3 regions of the Sporosarcina sp. QA0331 genome follow, and region 1 is predicted to be linked to each of the others. Evidence: a T-box and tRNA genes for the amino acid it is inferred to sense, from the RefSeq annotation. Region 1 holds a T-box; the other regions hold tRNA genes.
What was found. The T-box of region 1 lies ahead of lysS (lysine--tRNA ligase). A T-box ahead of a tRNA ligase gene usually reads a tRNA of that ligase, here a tRNA-Lys.
Positions count from the first base shown of each region.

Region 2: it has a tRNA-Lys gene. The T-box ahead of lysS (lysine--tRNA ligase) is inferred to sense a tRNA for this amino acid. The anticodon was not compared.
Region 3: it has a tRNA-Lys gene. The T-box ahead of lysS (lysine--tRNA ligase) is inferred to sense a tRNA for this amino acid. The anticodon was not compared.

Region 1 covers NZ_CM147850.1:3,176,868-3,182,420, reverse strand. The annotation lists gene AC0L13_RS16115 (hypothetical protein) at 1-47, shown strand, start outside; gene AC0L13_RS16110 (DNA alkylation repair protein) at 455-1,129, shown strand; gene lysS (lysine--tRNA ligase) at 1,216-2,676, opposite strand; T-box leader at 2,758-3,023, opposite strand; gene AC0L13_RS16100 (hypothetical protein) at 3,124-3,441, opposite strand; gene AC0L13_RS16095 (ABC-2 transporter permease) at 3,486-4,094, opposite strand; gene AC0L13_RS16090 (ABC transporter ATP-binding protein) at 4,075-4,956, opposite strand; gene AC0L13_RS16085 (GntR family transcriptional regulator) at 4,956-5,333, opposite strand; gene AC0L13_RS16080 (S-ribosylhomocysteine lyase) at 5,532-5,553, shown strand, end outside.
Region 2 covers NZ_CM147850.1:2,580,373-2,585,925, forward strand. The annotation lists tRNA gene AC0L13_RS12975 (tRNA-Glu) at 89-160, opposite strand; tRNA gene AC0L13_RS12980 (tRNA-Ser) at 169-259, opposite strand; tRNA gene AC0L13_RS12985 (tRNA-Asn) at 269-343, opposite strand; tRNA gene AC0L13_RS12990 (tRNA-Ile) at 350-423, opposite strand; tRNA gene AC0L13_RS12995 (tRNA-Gly) at 428-498, opposite strand; tRNA gene AC0L13_RS13000 (tRNA-Phe) at 505-580, opposite strand; tRNA gene AC0L13_RS13005 (tRNA-Asp) at 667-742, opposite strand; tRNA gene AC0L13_RS13010 (tRNA-Met) at 746-820, opposite strand; tRNA gene AC0L13_RS13015 (tRNA-Ser) at 1,021-1,113, opposite strand; tRNA gene AC0L13_RS13020 (tRNA-Ile) at 1,133-1,209, opposite strand; tRNA gene AC0L13_RS13025 (tRNA-Met) at 1,217-1,290, opposite strand; tRNA gene AC0L13_RS13030 (tRNA-Ala) at 1,310-1,385, opposite strand; tRNA gene AC0L13_RS13035 (tRNA-Pro) at 1,397-1,473, opposite strand; tRNA gene AC0L13_RS13040 (tRNA-Arg) at 1,489-1,565, opposite strand; tRNA gene AC0L13_RS13045 (tRNA-Leu) at 1,583-1,671, opposite strand; tRNA gene AC0L13_RS13050 (tRNA-Gly) at 1,680-1,754, opposite strand; tRNA gene AC0L13_RS13055 (tRNA-Leu) at 1,762-1,843, opposite strand; tRNA gene AC0L13_RS13060 (tRNA-Lys) at 1,874-1,949, opposite strand; tRNA gene AC0L13_RS13065 (tRNA-Thr) at 1,956-2,031, opposite strand; tRNA gene AC0L13_RS13070 (tRNA-Val) at 2,054-2,129, opposite strand; rRNA gene rrf (5S ribosomal RNA) at 2,369-2,484, opposite strand; rRNA gene AC0L13_RS13080 (23S ribosomal RNA) at 2,644-5,553, opposite strand, start outside.
Region 3 covers NZ_CM147850.1:1,442,926-1,448,478, reverse strand. The annotation lists tRNA gene AC0L13_RS07000 (tRNA-Glu) at 437-508, opposite strand; tRNA gene AC0L13_RS06995 (tRNA-Ser) at 523-613, opposite strand; tRNA gene AC0L13_RS06990 (tRNA-Asn) at 623-697, opposite strand; tRNA gene AC0L13_RS06985 (tRNA-Ile) at 701-777, opposite strand; tRNA gene AC0L13_RS06980 (tRNA-Gly) at 779-852, opposite strand; tRNA gene AC0L13_RS06975 (tRNA-Phe) at 859-934, opposite strand; tRNA gene AC0L13_RS06970 (tRNA-Asp) at 1,021-1,096, opposite strand; tRNA gene AC0L13_RS06965 (tRNA-Met) at 1,101-1,175, opposite strand; tRNA gene AC0L13_RS06960 (tRNA-Ser) at 1,235-1,327, opposite strand; tRNA gene AC0L13_RS06955 (tRNA-Ile) at 1,351-1,416, opposite strand; tRNA gene AC0L13_RS06950 (tRNA-Met) at 1,428-1,501, opposite strand; tRNA gene AC0L13_RS06945 (tRNA-Ala) at 1,525-1,600, opposite strand; tRNA gene AC0L13_RS06940 (tRNA-Arg) at 1,686-1,762, opposite strand; tRNA gene AC0L13_RS06935 (tRNA-Leu) at 1,819-1,900, opposite strand; tRNA gene AC0L13_RS06930 (tRNA-Lys) at 1,929-2,004, opposite strand; tRNA gene AC0L13_RS06925 (tRNA-Thr) at 2,011-2,086, opposite strand; tRNA gene AC0L13_RS06920 (tRNA-Val) at 2,112-2,187, opposite strand; rRNA gene rrf (5S ribosomal RNA) at 2,422-2,537, opposite strand; rRNA gene AC0L13_RS06910 (23S ribosomal RNA) at 2,625-5,553, opposite strand, start outside.

The DNA of each region.
Region 1 (5,553 bases):
ATGCAGTCCTGTCCGAGTCCAATGCCATTACGAAAATCACTATATAAATTGTATTGCATGAGTAATCGAAAACGACAACCACAAGACCCTTCTTTACGGATTTTCTTTGGGTGAAATAGAAAACCGATCTAACCTTACAAACAATTACTGAAAAGAGCAGAGAAAAAGCTCAAACTTTATCGCTCAAAGCTGTAAACCTTACAACTTAAAGTTCTTTACAATTTAAAGATTAACGCTAAAAGCTAAAGGCTCTTTCAAATCTTGGGGTACCAGTTTTGGGATTCTTGTGTTGGCCCGTCGTTCGCTGCCGAGCTGATTATATCGTGCAATTACTGTACCGTCGCAGGATTCTTCCTGGGGCGGTTTTTTGGGATTTAATTTCACAGGATTGAACATGTGTTCGATTGATGTTATGATGCATGTAAATAGTATGTAAAATGTGGAGTTGACGTCAGTGAAAAAACAATGGAATCATAAGGGGATTGTCGAGAAGTTTGAAATGTGCCGTAATGTTGAGAATGCAGGTCCGATGAAAGCATATATGAAACACCATTTTCCGTTTCTCGGCATTAAAAGTCCGTTGCGAAAAGAGCTGTTGCGCGCGCAATTTCAGGAATATACTCTCCCAGAAGTTGATGAGATTTTTAACGAGGCGTGGAAATTATACGAACTACCCGAACGCGAATATCAATATGCCGCAATCGCATTGCTCGATAAAATGAAGAAACACTTTACTACCGACGATTATCCCAAACTATTGAAATTCATCGAAACGAAATCGTGGTGGGATAGTGTTGATTCGATTGCGCCGCATCTTGTCGGGCATGTCGTCAAATTGGACCGCGCATACGGAAAAACCGTAATGCTTGACTGGTCGCGATCCGATAATATGTGGACAAACCGCTCTGCTATTTTGCATCAATTAAAGTTTAAAAAGGAAACAGATACAGAGCTGCTATTCGATATTATTTTGCAACATACGCAGTCAAATGAGTTTTTCATTCAAAAAGCAATCGGTTGGATATTGAGGGAATATGCGAAAACAGACCCGATCGTAGTGAAACAGTTTGTGGAAGAAAATACGCTGAAGCCATTAAGTAGGCGAGAGGCTTTGAAGCATATAGGTTGAATGAGATAAAAAAGGAACGAAACCACAGGGGCACTCGTTCCTTTGTTTTGTATAAAATCGAATATCAGATATGTTCTATAGCCTGTTTATATTTTTTTAGTTAAGGGGAATAAAACACAATCTTTAATTGTTTCACTATCTGTTAAAACCATCAATAAACGTTCGATCCCGAATCCCCAGCCAGAAATCGGCGGCATTCCATACTCCATAGCCAATAAGTAGTCTTCATCCATTTCCATAGCTTCTTCATCGCCATCGTGTTTCAAAGCAGCTTGCTCCTCCAATCGACGTCTTTGTTCAAGAGGATCCACTAATTCTGAATACGCATTGATAATCTCAGCGCCATTGACGACTAATTGAAAACGATCTGTAATTGCCGGATTATGATCATTTGCTCTTGCCAATGGTGATAAATCAATAGGGTGTTGTATTAAAAATGTAGGTTCTATCAATTGCGGGCGACACATTTTTTTATACAGAAGGTCAATAAAGTTCCCTCTACCTAACGATTCGATGCTCTCATGCTCTAAATAAATATTTTTCCGCTTTGTTTCCTCATATAGATCCTTTACATCGGAGTACAGATCGATGTCAATGCCAGTATCTTTAAGAATTAAATCCCTAAATGAAATAACATTCCATTTCAATGAAAAATCAATTGTTTGTCCTTGGATCGTAATCACTGTAGTCTCAAATGTCTGTTGGAGAACGTATACAATCATTTCTCGCATGAGTTCCATTGTATCTGTATAGTTCCAAAAAGCGGCATAGCCTTCGACCATCGTAAATTCTTGAAGATGTTGAGGGCTGATGCCTTCATTTCTAAAGCACTTTGCGAATTCAAAAACTTTTGTAAAGCCGCCTACAATCAGTCTTTTCAAGTACGTTTCTGGTGCAATACGTAAATTCAATTCCGTTTCCAATGAATTATGATACGTTATAAATGGGCGTGCCAATGCACCAGAAGAGGTATGTTGTAACACAGGTGTTTCCACCTCTAAAAAGTCTTTCTCCTCTAAAAATCTACGAATAGCTCGCACTAACTTTGATCGCACTAACATACGATTCCGTGTTTCTGTTGTCATCATCAAATCTAAATAACGTTGTCTATAACGTGTGTCTATATTGTTTAATCCATGCCATTTATCCGGTAGTGTATGCAATGCCTTTCCAAGAAAGGCATATTGTTCAATACGAAGCGTTTTTTCATTTGTTTTCGTTGAATACATGTTTCCTTCGACACCAATAAAATCTCCTATGTCGAAAAAGTTGATGAAATGATGAAAAGCTTGCTCTCCAATCTCGTCTTTTTTCAGGAGAAGCTGTAAATGACCTTGCAAATCTGCTATTGTAATAAAAATTAATTTAGTAAACTGACGAATTCCCATAATTCTTCCTGCAACCCGAACCTGTGATGTTCCATCCTCAAGGGAAGATGCTTCGTAAAGTTCATGAGTCGTCTTATATTTGTCAGGATATACGGAAATCCCTTGCGATCGTAAACCCTCTATTTTTTCTGTACGAAGGACTGTTTGTTCATTACTCATTTTGTCCACTCCAATTTTCTAGTTTATTTTTACTTATAATTTCTAAACGACAAAAAAACTCCCGCCCCCAAGATTTTCCATCTTGAGGGCGAGAGTTTTAAACTTCGCGGTACCACCTCAGTTTGTTGATATGTTGCCATATCAACCTCTTCGGGTACGGCAATGTAAAATTGATTATACCCTATCTCTATAACGGGAGATCCCGTCGCAGTATCACTAAGACATCAATCTTAGATCCGTGCGAAGCTCCGAGCTTTTTTTCATTAAGATCATTATTGCTCCTTCCCACCATCAGGAGCTCTCTGGAAATAATGATTCAAAACTACTCTTCTCTTCATAGCCTTATTTTCCGTATAACTATTTCGTCTATTTTATCTTACCTTTTTGAATTGGTCAACTTTGTCATTCGGCGGGTGTCTTATACCTATTAACATGCTATCAAGCTTACTACGAGCGTTGCTTATCCCTCAATAACTCACCCAGCCAAACAAACCCGTGTCCGACTACAACGATTCCCCAAACGGCCGTGACAAAATTCAATTGCTCGCTCGTATATGGCTGAAATCGATCGAAAAATGGATGAAGGGAATCTATAAGCTTCATTCCCAAATTGTTTGGATTGAAGATAGCCCAAATGCGAGAGCCATCAAATAGAATGAACATGATTTGAAAGGCGACAAAGATGATGAAATGGATCGGCCATCCCCCAAAAAATTTCCTCCGAGCGTTTGACTGATTATCCTCCTTCTTCCATTCCCTATACATTAAGTGAGCTCCTTTGCAGAATAAATTTTAATACACACACCCCTTTAAAATACTTTTCTACTATAAATACGTAACGAAAGCATCCAAGAAAAGATGTAGAGAAGCACTACTGCTAATATTCCTCCTGCATACAACACAGAATTATCAAATGATAGAATCGTTTGGACTACTTCTCTAATTCTATCGTTCAAATCAAGTATGAACTTATTGACAAGTACTAGATAAAGGACAAACAAAACACCGCAGGCTATCATCAAATACTGACTTTTAAATAGATAGGAGAACGGAAAAGCGAATGAAATAAACACGACAATAACACCTGCTATAAACAGCAATTGATCCAATTGAGTTATTTCTCTATGAATAATGATATTCCCTACCACAATCGTCAATAAAATAATGAAAGTAAAAACACATGCACCTATATATTTAGAACTGACGATTTCCTTACGGGTATACGGTAAAGAATTCATTAAAAGATTGGTGGAGGGTTTTTCATCCAACGCAAAACTTTGCATAATGATAGCGAAGCTAAATAAAACGCCTACCCAAATAATAGATCTATCTATTAATAAAGCGATCAATAATGCAGGTAATAGAATGACTAATGTGTTTTTCTGTAACACAATATCTTTACGAATAAGATTTAACATACTTATCATTTCCTTTCTTTGTATACAGCATAATATCTTCAAGTGTCGGTTTCTCCAAAATGACTGTATCACCAAAGAGATTTGCCGTACGTTTTTTGTTTGTCGTTAGTGCTTCAAATCCATGATTGGATTTTCGAATACCTAGAAATTCTTGTTCTGTATCACGATCTAATAAATTCGTTTCGCCTTTTACAATCGCATAATCTTCTTCGATTTTATAATGCTCTTTTGTGAAAATATGCTGTCCATTATGGATAAAGGTTATATAATCTGCTATTCGATCTAAGTCTGTCGTAATATGCGTGGAAAAGAAAATTGTTCTTTCATCATCCTGCATAAGATCATGGAGGATGTCTAACAGTTCCCTGCGAAATATAGGATCTAATCCCGATGTCGGTTCATCCATAATGATTAACTCGGCGCGATGGGATAACGCAAAGGCTAATGAAGCCTTCATCATCATGCCTTTTGAAAAGGTCTTTATACTTTTCTTGAGTGGAAGCTCAAACAAATTAACATACTGATGAAATATAGTATCGTCCCAGTTTTGATAGGCAGGTTTTATTATTTTCTTCATTTCAGCCAATGTAATATGTTCATAAAAAACGTTGTGATCAAATACAAAGCCGATGCGTTGTTTAATTTCTTTCTCATGCTTTTTATAATTCAGACCAAAAAGAGAAATCTCTCCACTATCCGGTTGTAATAAATTCATAATTAACTTGATCGTTGTGGATTTTCCTACTCCATTACCACCAATAAATCCTGTAACAAAGCCTTTCTTAACTGAGATAGACATGTCTTTAAGCTCAAATCCTTTGAAGGATTTATTTACATTGTGCAGTTCAATTACGTTTTCCATCACGTTTCCTCCTTATATAACATGGTTAGTAATTCTAGTAACTCCTCTAATTCGACCCCAATTTCTTTACTATTTTGAATCGCAGCCAGCAACTGTTCTTCGATTACTTTCCTTTTCCGTTCAAGAATCATTTCATTGTTTTGTTCAGACACATAAGAGCCCTTTCCGACAACCGAGAAGATAAAACCGTTTTTCTCAAGCTCTTCATACGCTCGTTTTGTTGTGATCACACTAATATCTAGATCTTTGGCTAATTGCCGCATAGATGGCAACGCCTCTCCCGCTTGTAATTCATTCGTCAATATATGTTTCTTGATTTGCACATAAATCTGCTCATATATTGGCTCTTTTGAAGTATTGGAAATTATGATTTGCATAGAACTACCTCTTCCTTGCAATAGTGTATATATACTCTATACACAATATACACAGAGTGAAAATAAAATGCAAGACAAATTCGAAATATATTTGTTTCATCTTGCTACCTATTCAGAATTTTGATATTCTATATTAAATCTTAGTAAGTCAATAGGTTATAAGTGATTATATAGATAGGGTGAAAAGGAGAGATGGGTATGTCGACGACAGAAAAAAAGA
Region 2 (5,553 bases), 600 kb from region 1:
ATTTCTAACAATAGAAAAACAGGTGATGAAAAATGAATAATTTTTCATCACCTGTTTATGTGAGGACTTCGTAAGCAGTCCATCTGTATGACCCCTACGGGATTCGAACCCGTGTTACCGCCGTGAAAGGGCGGTGTCTTAACCGCTTGACCAAGGGGCCAATTCTTATGGCGGAGAAGGAGGGATTCGAACCCTCGCGCCGCTTTCGCGACCTACGCCCTTAGCAGGGGCGCCTCTTGAGCCACTTGAGTACTTCCCCGTATAAAATTGGCTCCGCAGGTAGGACTCGAACCTACGACCGATCGGTTAACAGCCGATTGCTCTACCACTGAGCTACTGCGGAATATGATGGGCCTAAGTGGACTCGAACCACCGACCTCACGCTTATCAGGCGTGCGCTCTAACCAGCTGAGCTATAGGCCCATGAAGCGGGTGAAGGGAATCGAACCCTCATCATCAGCTTGGAAGGCTGAGGTTTTACCACTAAACTACACCCGCAAGGAATGGTGGCTCAGGACGGAATCGAACCGCCGACACAAGGATTTTCAGTCCTTTGCTCTACCGACTGAGCTACTGAGCCACATTGACTTGGAAAACTGGTAATTTCTATAGAGTCACTTAGAAATATGCAATCATCAAATCATAAATACTATGTAAGGAAATAAATGGCGGTCCCGACCGGGATCGAACCGGCGATCTCCTGCGTGACAGGCAGGCATGTTAACCGCTACACCACGGGACCATTTGGTTGCGGGGGCAGGATTTGAACCTGCGACCTTCGGGTTATGAGCCCGACGAGCTACCACTGCTCCACCCCGCGATAATGTGAGTTGTAAGAATTTCAAATCCTACGCATATTGTTTTGTTTTGGGACTTAGCTGTAATTTCCTTTTAGGAAATTACACAAATCTCATTCTGCGTGATGAAATTTGCTCCACCCCGCGATAATGTGAGTTGTAGGATTTATTATTCCTACATAATTAGTTTTCCAAGGAGCCACTATTGCACTTTTGAAATAAATGGCGGAGGAAGAGGGATTCGAACCCCCGCGGGCTTTAACACCCCTGTCGGTTTTCAAGACCGATCCCTTCAGCCAGGCTTGGGTATTCCTCCGTGATAACTATTCAAATAGTGGTGGACCTTGCAGGACTCGAACCTGCGACCGGACGGTTATGAGCCGTCTGCTCTAACCAACTGAGCTAAAGGTCCTTTAGGATGGCGGCAGAGGGGATCGAACCCCCGACCTTACGGGTATGAACCGTACGCTCTAGCCAGCTGAGCTACGCCGCCAGGAAAAGTATTAGTATAATGGTGGAGCCTAGCGGGATCGAACCGCTGACCTCCTGCGTGCAAGGCAGGCGCTCTCCCAGCTGAGCTAAGGCCCCATTATAAGAAGTGGTCGGGAAGACAGGATTCGAACCTGCGACCCCTTGGTCCCAAACCAAGTGCTCTACCAAGCTGAGCTACTTCCCGTTTTTCAAGAATGAATGGCGCGCCCGGAAGAATTCGAATCCACAACCTTCTGATCCGTAGTCAGATGCTCTATCCAATTGAGCTACGGGCGCAATATATAATTAATTTATGGTGCCGAGAACCGGAATCGAACCGGTACGGTAGTCACCTACCGCAGGATTTTAAGTCCTGTGCGTCTGCCAGTTCCGCCACCCCGGCAAATCATATGGAGCGGAAGACGGGATTCGAACCCGCGACCCCGACCTTGGCAAGGTCGTATTCTACCACTGAACTACTTCCGCATTGAAGTGCGGGTGAAGGGAGTCGAACCCCCACGCCTTACGGCACTAGATCCTAAGTCTAGCGTGTCTGCCAGTTCCACCACACCCGCATATTCATATCAAGACAGAGAGTCAAGAAATGGTGAGCCATGCAGGATTCGAACCTGCGACCCTCTGATTAAAAGTCAGATGCTCTACCGACTGAGCTAATGGCTCAAAAAGTGGTGCCGGCGAAAGGACTTGAACCCTCAACCTACTGATTACAAGTCAGTTGCTCTACCAATTGAGCTACACCGGCAAAATCATAAGTTTGTAATGTATGGTGGAGGATGACGGGTTCGAACCGCCGACCCCCTGCTTGTAAGGCAGGTGCTCTCCCAGCTGAGCTAATCCTCCATATTTAAAGTGTGATAAGCTGCGCATCTCTTTGTCAGCTTCATTCACTCACTCGGTCACGTACTGAAGTACGCTCCCTCTTTCCTTCAATCGCTTTCGCGACCTGCTTGCTTCTCCCACTTTAAACCGAGAGTCGCAATAAGTTTCTCATTACTGCATCAGCTTCATTCGATCAGTTATGTATGCTTGTACAATTCTTCTCGTCGTCAACTTGCATATGTAATGAATTGAATTGGTTAGCCCGGCGACGTCCTACTCTCACAGGGGGAAGCCCCCTACTACCATCGGCGCTGAAGAGCTTAACTTCCGTGTTCGGTATGGGAACGGGTGTGACCTCTTCGCCGTCGTCACCAGACTAGATTGTCTTTCAATCGACAATATTGATTATACCAATTCTGATGATAATTACAAGTCTTTTTTTAAAAAACTTTTTCGAACGACACTTATTCGTTCAAAACCGGATAAAACCAACATTGTTGCTGAACTCAAGTTCAACCGTACTTTTTTAACTGATAAGGTTAAGTCCTCGATCGATTAGTATCCGTCAGCTGCACGTGTCGCCACGCTTCCACCCCGGACCTATCCACCTCATCTTCTTTGAGGGATCTTACTTACAAATGTAATGGGAAATCTCATCTTGAGGGGGGCTTCATGCTTAGATGCTTTCAGCATTTATCCCGTCCACACATAGCTACCCAGCGATGCCTTTGGCAAGACAACTGGTACACCAGCGGTGTGTCCATCCCGGTCCTCTCGTACTAAGGACAGCTCCTCTCAAATTTCCTGCGCCCGCGACGGATAGGGACCGAACTGTCTCACGACGTTCTGAACCCAGCTCGCGTACCGCTTTAATGGGCGAACAGCCCAACCCTTGGGACCGACTACAGCCCCAGGATGCGATGAGCCGACATCGAGGTGCCAAACCTCCCCGTCGATGTGGACTCTTGGGGGAGATAAGCCTGTTATCCCCGGGGTAGCTTTTATCCGTTGAGCGATGGCCCTTCCATGCGGAACCACCGGATCACTAAGCCCGTCTTTCGACCCTGCTCGACTTGTAGGTCTCGCAGTCAAGCTCCCTTATGCCTTTGCACTCTACGAATGATGTCCAACCATTCTGAGGGAACCTTTGGGCGCCTCCGTTACACTTTAGGAGGCGACCGCCCCAGTCAAACTGCCCACCTGACACTGTCTCCTGCCCGGATCACGGGCAAGGGTTAGAAGTCCAATACAGCCAGGGTAGTATCCCACCATTGCCTCCTCCGAAGCTGGCGCTCCGGATTCCAAGGCTCCTACCTATCCTGTACAGGCTGCACCGGAATTCAATATCAGGCTACAGTAAAGCTCCACGGGGTCTTTCCGTCCTGTCGCGGGTAATGCGCATCTTCACGCATATTATAATTTCACCGAGTCTCTCGTTGAGACAGTGCCCAGATCGTTACGCCTTTCGTGCGGGTCGGAACTTACCCGACAAGGAATTTCGCTACCTTAGGACCGTTATAGTTACGGCCGCCGTTTACTGGGGCTTCAATTCGAAGCTTCGCTTGCGCTGACCTCTCCTCTTAACCTTCCAGCACCGGGCAGGCGTCAGCCCCTATACGTCACCTTACGGTTTTGCAGAGACCTGTGTTTTTGCTAAACAGTCGCCTGGGCCTATTCACTGCGGCTCTCTCGGGCTTTAACACCCTACCAGAGCACCCCTTCTCCCGAAGTTACGGGGTCATTTTGCCGAGTTCCTTAACGAGAGTTCTCTCGATCACCTTAGGATTCTCTCCTCGCCTACCTGTGTCGGTTTGCGGTACGGGCACCTCCCGCCTCGCTAGAGGCTTTTCTTGGCAGTGTGAAATCAGGGACTCCAGGGATAATTCCCCTTGCCATCACAGCTCAATGTTATAGGAACGGGATTTTCCTCGTTCCACACCTCACTGCTTAGACGCGCATGACCAACAGCGCGCTCACCCTATCCTTCTGCGTCCCCCCATTGCTGATAACGGCGGGGAGGTGGTACAGGAATATCAACCTGTTATCCATCGTCTACGCCTTTCGGCCTCGACTTAGGTCCCGACTAACCCTGAGCGGACGAGCCTTCCTCAGGAAACCTTAGGCATTCGGTGGAAGGGATTCTCACCCTTCTTTCGCTACTCATACCGGCATTCTCACTTCCAAGCGCTCCACCAGTCCTTACGATCTGGCTTCGACGCCCTTGGAACGCTCTCCTACCACTGACACCAAAGGTGTCAATCCGCAGTTTCGGTGATCCGTTTAGCCCCGGTACATTTTCGGCGCAGCGCCACTCGACCAGTGAGCTATTACGCACTCTTTAAATGGTGGCTGCTTCTAAGCCAACATCCTGGTTGTCTGGGCAGCGCCACATCCTTTTCCACTCAACGGATACTTGGGGACCTTAACTGGCGGTCTGGGCTGTTTCCCTCTCGACTACGGATCTTATCACCCGCAGTCTGACTCCCAAACATAAATCATCGGCATTCGGAGTTTGTCTGAATTCGGTAACCCGGGATGGGCCCCTAGTCCAAACAGTGCTCTACCTCCGAGATTCTTTCGTTTGAGGCTAGCCCTAAAGCTATTTCGGAGAGAACCAGCTATCTCCAGGTTCGATTGGAATTTCACCGCTACCCACACCTCATCCCCGCACTTTTCAACGTACGTGGGTTCGGGCCTCCAGTAAGTGTTACCTTACCTTCACCCTGGACATGGGTAGATCACCTGGTTTCGGGTCTACGACCCCATACTCATTCGCCCTATTCAGACTCGCTTTCGCTGCGGCTCCGCATTCGCTGCTTAACCTTGCATGGAATCGTAACTCGCCGGTTCATTCTACAAAAGGCACGCCATCACCCATTAACGGGCTCTGACAACTTGTAGGCACACGGTTTCAGGTTCTCTTTCACTCCCCTTCCGGGGTGCTTTTCACCTTTCCCTCACGGTACTGGTTCACTATCGGTCACTAGGGAGTATTTAGCCTTGGGAGATGGTCCTCCCGGATTCCGACGGAATTTCACGTGTTCCGCCGTACTCAGGATCCACTCTGGAGAGGACGAACTTTCGACTACGGGGCTTTTACCCGCTATGGCGGACCTTTCCAGGCCGCTTCGTCTAATCCGTCCCTTTGTAACTCCGTATAGAGTGTCCTACAACCCCAGGAAGCAAGCTTCCTGGTTTGGGCTCTTCCCGTTTCGCTCGCCGCTACTAAGGGAATCGATGTTTCTTTCTCTTCCTCCGGGTACTTAGATGTTTCAGTTCTCCGGGTGTGCCTCGTTCACGCTATGTATTCACGTGAACGTACTGCCCCATTACGGGCAGTGGGTTTCCCCATTCGGAAATCTTCGGATCACAGCTTACTTACAGCTCCCCGAAGCATATCGGTGTTAGTGCCGTCCTTCATAGGCTCCTAGTGCCAAGGCATCCG
Region 3 (5,553 bases), 1.7 Mb from region 1:
CAACCACTCTCCCGTATTATCTATTATTACTAATCCCTTCAGCTATTCTGAGTGACCAATAGGAATCTAATTGAATAGGACTGTTTAGCAAATAGTATAGTACTGATAATAGTGTGTGATTGTCTTGTAGCCACATGAAAAACTATGCCCTTCATTTAATCAATAGAATTATAACCTATCAGTCAGAAATTCCTTACACTTTTCATTCCGTATACCTTTATTTAATAGTGGTGGAAGCACAAAGCAAAATCCGACTTCCTCATTTGATCTTGTTAGGACTTGCCTGAACACCAACGGCACTATGGAACGACTTGCTGATATGAATTCATGTACAGGATAGCTAGTTCAAAAATCCTGTTATTTTAGACAGGCTTGGATGGAAAAAAAAATATCCTATCAAGTTTATGAATAACTTGATAGGATATTTTTTATTGTATGACCCCTACGGGATTCGAACCCGTGTTACCGCCGTGAAAGGGCGGTGTCTTAACCGCTTGACCAAGGGGCCAACTGATGAACTTATGGCGGAGAAGGAGGGATTCGAACCCTCGCACCGCTTTCGCGACCTACGCCCTTAGCAGGGGCGCCTCTTGAGCCTCTTGAGTACTTCCCCGTATAAAATTGGCTCCGCAGGTAGGACTCGAACCTACGACCGATCGGTTAACAGCCGATTGCTCTACCACTGAGCTACTGCGGAATATGGTGGGCCTAAGTGGACTCGAACCACCGACCTCACGCTTATCAGGCGTGCGCTCTAACCAGCTGAGCTATAGGCCCATGGAGCGGGTGAAGGGAATCGAACCCTCATCATCAGCTTGGAAGGCTGAGGTTTTACCACTAAACTACACCCGCAAGGAATGGTGGCTCAGGACGGAATCGAACCGCCGACACAAGGATTTTCAGTCCTTTGCTCTACCGACTGAGCTACTGAGCCACATTGACATAGAAAGCTGATAATTTCTATAGAGTTACTTAGAAATCCGCAATCATCAAATCGTAAATACTATGTAATGAAATAAATGGCGGTCCCGACCGGGATCGAACCGGCGATCTCCTGCGTGACAGGCAGGCATGTTAACCGCTACACCACGGGACCATTTTGGTTGCGGGGGCAGGATTTGAACCTGCGACCTTCGGGTTATGAGCCCGACGAGCTGCCACTGCTCCACCCCGCGATAATGTTAGTTGTAGGAACTATAAATCTTACGTAAATTGTATGTTTGTTTTAAAATAATGGCGGAGGAAGAGGGATTCGAACCCCCGCGGGCTTTAACACCCCTGTCGGTTTTCAAGACCGATCCCTTCAGCCAGGCTTGGGTATTCCTCCGTGAAAAATATAGATACTGATGAATTTCACAAGATTTGAACCTGTGATTAGACGGTTATAGGCCGACTGCTCTACCAACCGAGCTAAAAGCACTATAAGATGGCGGCAGAGGGGATCGAACCCCCGACCTTACGGGTATGAACCGTACGCTCTAGCCAGCTGAGCTACGCCGCCAGAATCTTGATATAAGCGTTTATTGGTGGAGCCTAGCGGGATCGAACCGCTGACCTCCTGCGTGCAAGGCAGGCGCTCTCCCAGCTGAGCTAAGGCCCCATGAATTGATTGGGATTCAGGATTTATTCGAACCTGCGCCCCCTTGGTCCCTACCAAGCTGAGCTACTTCTCGAAATAATGTAAATGGCGCGCCCGACAGGAGTCGAACCCATAACCTTCTGATCCGTAGTCAGACGCTCTATCCAATTGAGCTACGGGCGCTATATAACGTAATAACTGATTCCGAGAATTAGAAATAAATCGTACTGCATTGAGAGTGCGGGTGAAGGGAGTCGAACCCCCACGCCTTACGGCACTAGATCCTAAGTCTAGCGTGTCTGCCAGTTCCACCACACCCGCATATCATATAAAAGTCAAACAGTAAAAATGGTGAGCCATGCAGGATTCGAACCTGCGACCCTCTGATTAAAAGTCAGATGCTCTACCGACTGAGCTAATGGCTCAAAATGTGGTGCCGGCGAAAGGACTTGAACCCTCAACCTACTGATTACAAGTCAGTTGCTCTACCAATTGAGCTACACAGGCACATAATACGTAAATTAAAACGATATGGTGGAGGATGACGGGTTCGAACCGCCGACCCCCTGCTTGTAAGGCAGGTGCTCTCCCAGCTGAGCTAATCCTCCATGTTTAAAGTGTGATAAGCTGCGCATCTCTTTGTCAGCTTCATTCACTCACTCGGTCACGTACTGAAGTACGCTCCCTCTTTCCTTCAATCGCTTCCGCGACCTGCTTGCTTCTCCCACTTTAAACGGAGAGTCGCAATAAGCTTCTCATCACTGCATCATCTTCGCACGTTCAGTTAAGTACACTTGTACAGTCCTATTCGTCTTCGACTAGCTTATGTAATGAATTGGTTAGCCCGGCGACGTCCTACTCTCACAGGGGGAAGCCCCCTACTACCATCGGCGCTGAAGAGCTTAACTTCCGTGTTCGGTATGGGAACGGGTGTGACCTCTTCGCCTTCGTCACCAGACTATGTATGAACGATGCTTGTTCGTTCAAAACCGGATAAAACCAACATTGTTGCTGAACTCAAGTTCAACCGTACTTCTTAACTGATAAGGTTAAGTCCTCGATCGATTAGTATCCGTCAGCTGCACGTGTCGCCACGCTTCCACCCCGGACCTATCCACCTCATCTTCTTTGAGGGATCTTACTTACAAATGTAATGGGAAATCTCATCTTGAGGGGGGCTTCATGCTTAGATGCTTTCAGCATTTATCCCGTCCACACATAGCTACCCAGCGATGCCTTTGGCAAGACAACTGGTACACCAGCGGTGTGTCCATCCCGGTCCTCTCGTACTAAGGACAGCTCCTCTCAAATTTCCTGCGCCCGCGACGGATAGGGACCGAACTGTCTCACGACGTTCTGAACCCAGCTCGCGTACCGCTTTAATGGGCGAACAGCCCAACCCTTGGGACCGACTACAGCCCCAGGATGCGATGAGCCGACATCGAGGTGCCAAACCTCCCCGTCGATGTGGACTCTTGGGGGAGATAAGCCTGTTATCCCCGGGGTAGCTTTTATCCGTTGAGCGATGGCCCTTCCATGCGGAACCACCGGATCACTAAGCCCGTCTTTCGACCCTGCTCGACTTGTAGGTCTCGCAGTCAAGCTCCCTTATGCCTTTGCACTCTACGAATGATGTCCAACCATTCTGAGGGAACCTTTGGGCGCCTCCGTTACACTTTAGGAGGCGACCGCCCCAGTCAAACTGCCCACCTGACACTGTCTCCTGCCCGGATCACGGGCAAGGGTTAGAAGTCCAATACAGCCAGGGTAGTATCCCACCATTGCCTCCTCCGAAGCTGGCGCTCCGGATTCCAAGGCTCCTACCTATCCTGTACAGGCTGCACCGGAATTCAATATCAGGCTACAGTAAAGCTCCACGGGGTCTTTCCGTCCTGTCGCGGGTAATGCGCATCTTCACGCATATTATAATTTCACCGAGTCTCTCGTTGAGACAGTGCCCAGATCGTTACGCCTTTCGTGCGGGTCGGAACTTACCCGACAAGGAATTTCGCTACCTTAGGACCGTTATAGTTACGGCCGCCGTTTACTGGGGCTTCAATTCGAAGCTTCGCTTGCGCTGACCTCTCCTCTTAACCTTCCAGCACCGGGCAGGCGTCAGCCCCTATACGTCACCTTACGGTTTTGCAGAGACCTGTGTTTTTGCTAAACAGTCGCCTGGGCCTATTCACTGCGGCTCTCTCGGGCTTTAACACCCTACCAGAGCACCCCTTCTCCCGAAGTTACGGGGTCATTTTGCCGAGTTCCTTAACGAGAGTTCTCTCGATCACCTTAGGATTCTCTCCTCGCCTACCTGTGTCGGTTTGCGGTACGGGCACCTCCCGCCTCGCTAGAGGCTTTTCTTGGCAGTGTGAAATCAGGGACTCCGGGGACAATTCCCCTTGCCATCACAGCTCAATGTTATAGGAACGGGATTTGCCTCGTTCCACACCTCACTGCTTGGACGCGCATGACCAACAGCGCGCTCACCCTATCCTTCTGCGTCCCCCCATTGCTGATAACGGCGGGGAGGTGGTACAGGAATATCAACCTGTTATCCATCGTCTACGCCTTTCGGCCTCGACTTAGGTCCCGACTAACCCTGAGCGGACGAGCCTTCCTCAGGAAACCTTAGGCATTCGGTGGAAGGGATTCTCACCCTTCTTTCGCTACTCATACCGGCATTCTCACTTCCAAGCGCTCCACCAGTCCTTACGATCTGGCTTCGACGCCCTTGGAACGCTCTCCTACCACTGACACCATAGGTGTCAATCCGCAGTTTCGGTGATCCGTTTAGCCCCGGTACATTTTCGGCGCAGCGCCACTCGACCAGTGAGCTATTACGCACTCTTTAAATGGTGGCTGCTTCTAAGCCAACATCCTGGTTGTCTGGGCAGCGCCACATCCTTTTCCACTCAACGGATACTTGGGGACCTTAACTGGCGGTCTGGGCTGTTTCCCTCTCGACTACGGATCTTATCACCCGCAGTCTGACTCCCAAACATAAATCATCGGCATTCGGAGTTTGTCTGAATTCGGTAACCCGGGATGGGCCCCTAGTCCAAACAGTGCTCTACCTCCGAGATTCTTTCGTTTGAGGCTAGCCCTAAAGCTATTTCGGAGAGAACCAGCTATCTCCAGGTTCGATTGGAATTTCACCGCTACCCACACCTCATCCCCGCACTTTTCAACGTACGTGGGTTCGGGCCTCCAGTAAGTGTTACCTTACCTTCACCCTGGACATGGGTAGATCACCTGGTTTCGGGTCTACGACCCCATACTCATTCGCCCTATTCAGACTCGCTTTCGCTGCGGCTCCGCATTCGCTGCTTAACCTTGCATGGAATCGTAACTCGCCGGTTCATTCTACAAAAGGCACGCCATCACCCATTAACGGGCTCTGACAACTTGTAGGCACACGGTTTCAGGTTCTCTTTCACTCCCCTTCCGGGGTGCTTTTCACCTTTCCCTCACGGTACTGGTTCACTATCGGTCACTAGGGAGTATTTAGCCTTGGGAGATGGTCCTCCCGGATTCCGACGGAATTTCACGTGTTCCGCCGTACTCAGGATCCACTCTGGAGAGGACGAACTTTCGACTACGGGGCTTTTACCCGCTATGGCGGACCTTTCCAGGCCGCTTCGTCTAATCCGTCCCTTTGTAACTCCGTATAGAGTGTCCTACAACCCCAGGAAGCAAGCTTCCTGGTTTGGGCTCTTCCCGTTTCGCTCGCCGCTACTAAGGGAATCGATGTTTCTTTCTCTTCCTCCGGGTACTTAGATGTTTCAGTTCTCCGGGTGTGCCTCGTTCACGCTATGTATTCACGTGAACGTACTGCCCCATTACGGGCAGTGGGTTTCCCCATTCGGAAATCTTCGGATCACAGCTTACTTACAGCTCCCCGAAGCATATCGGTGTTAGTGCCGTCCTTCATAGGCTCCTAGTGCCAAGGCATCCGCCGTGCGCCCTTTCTAACT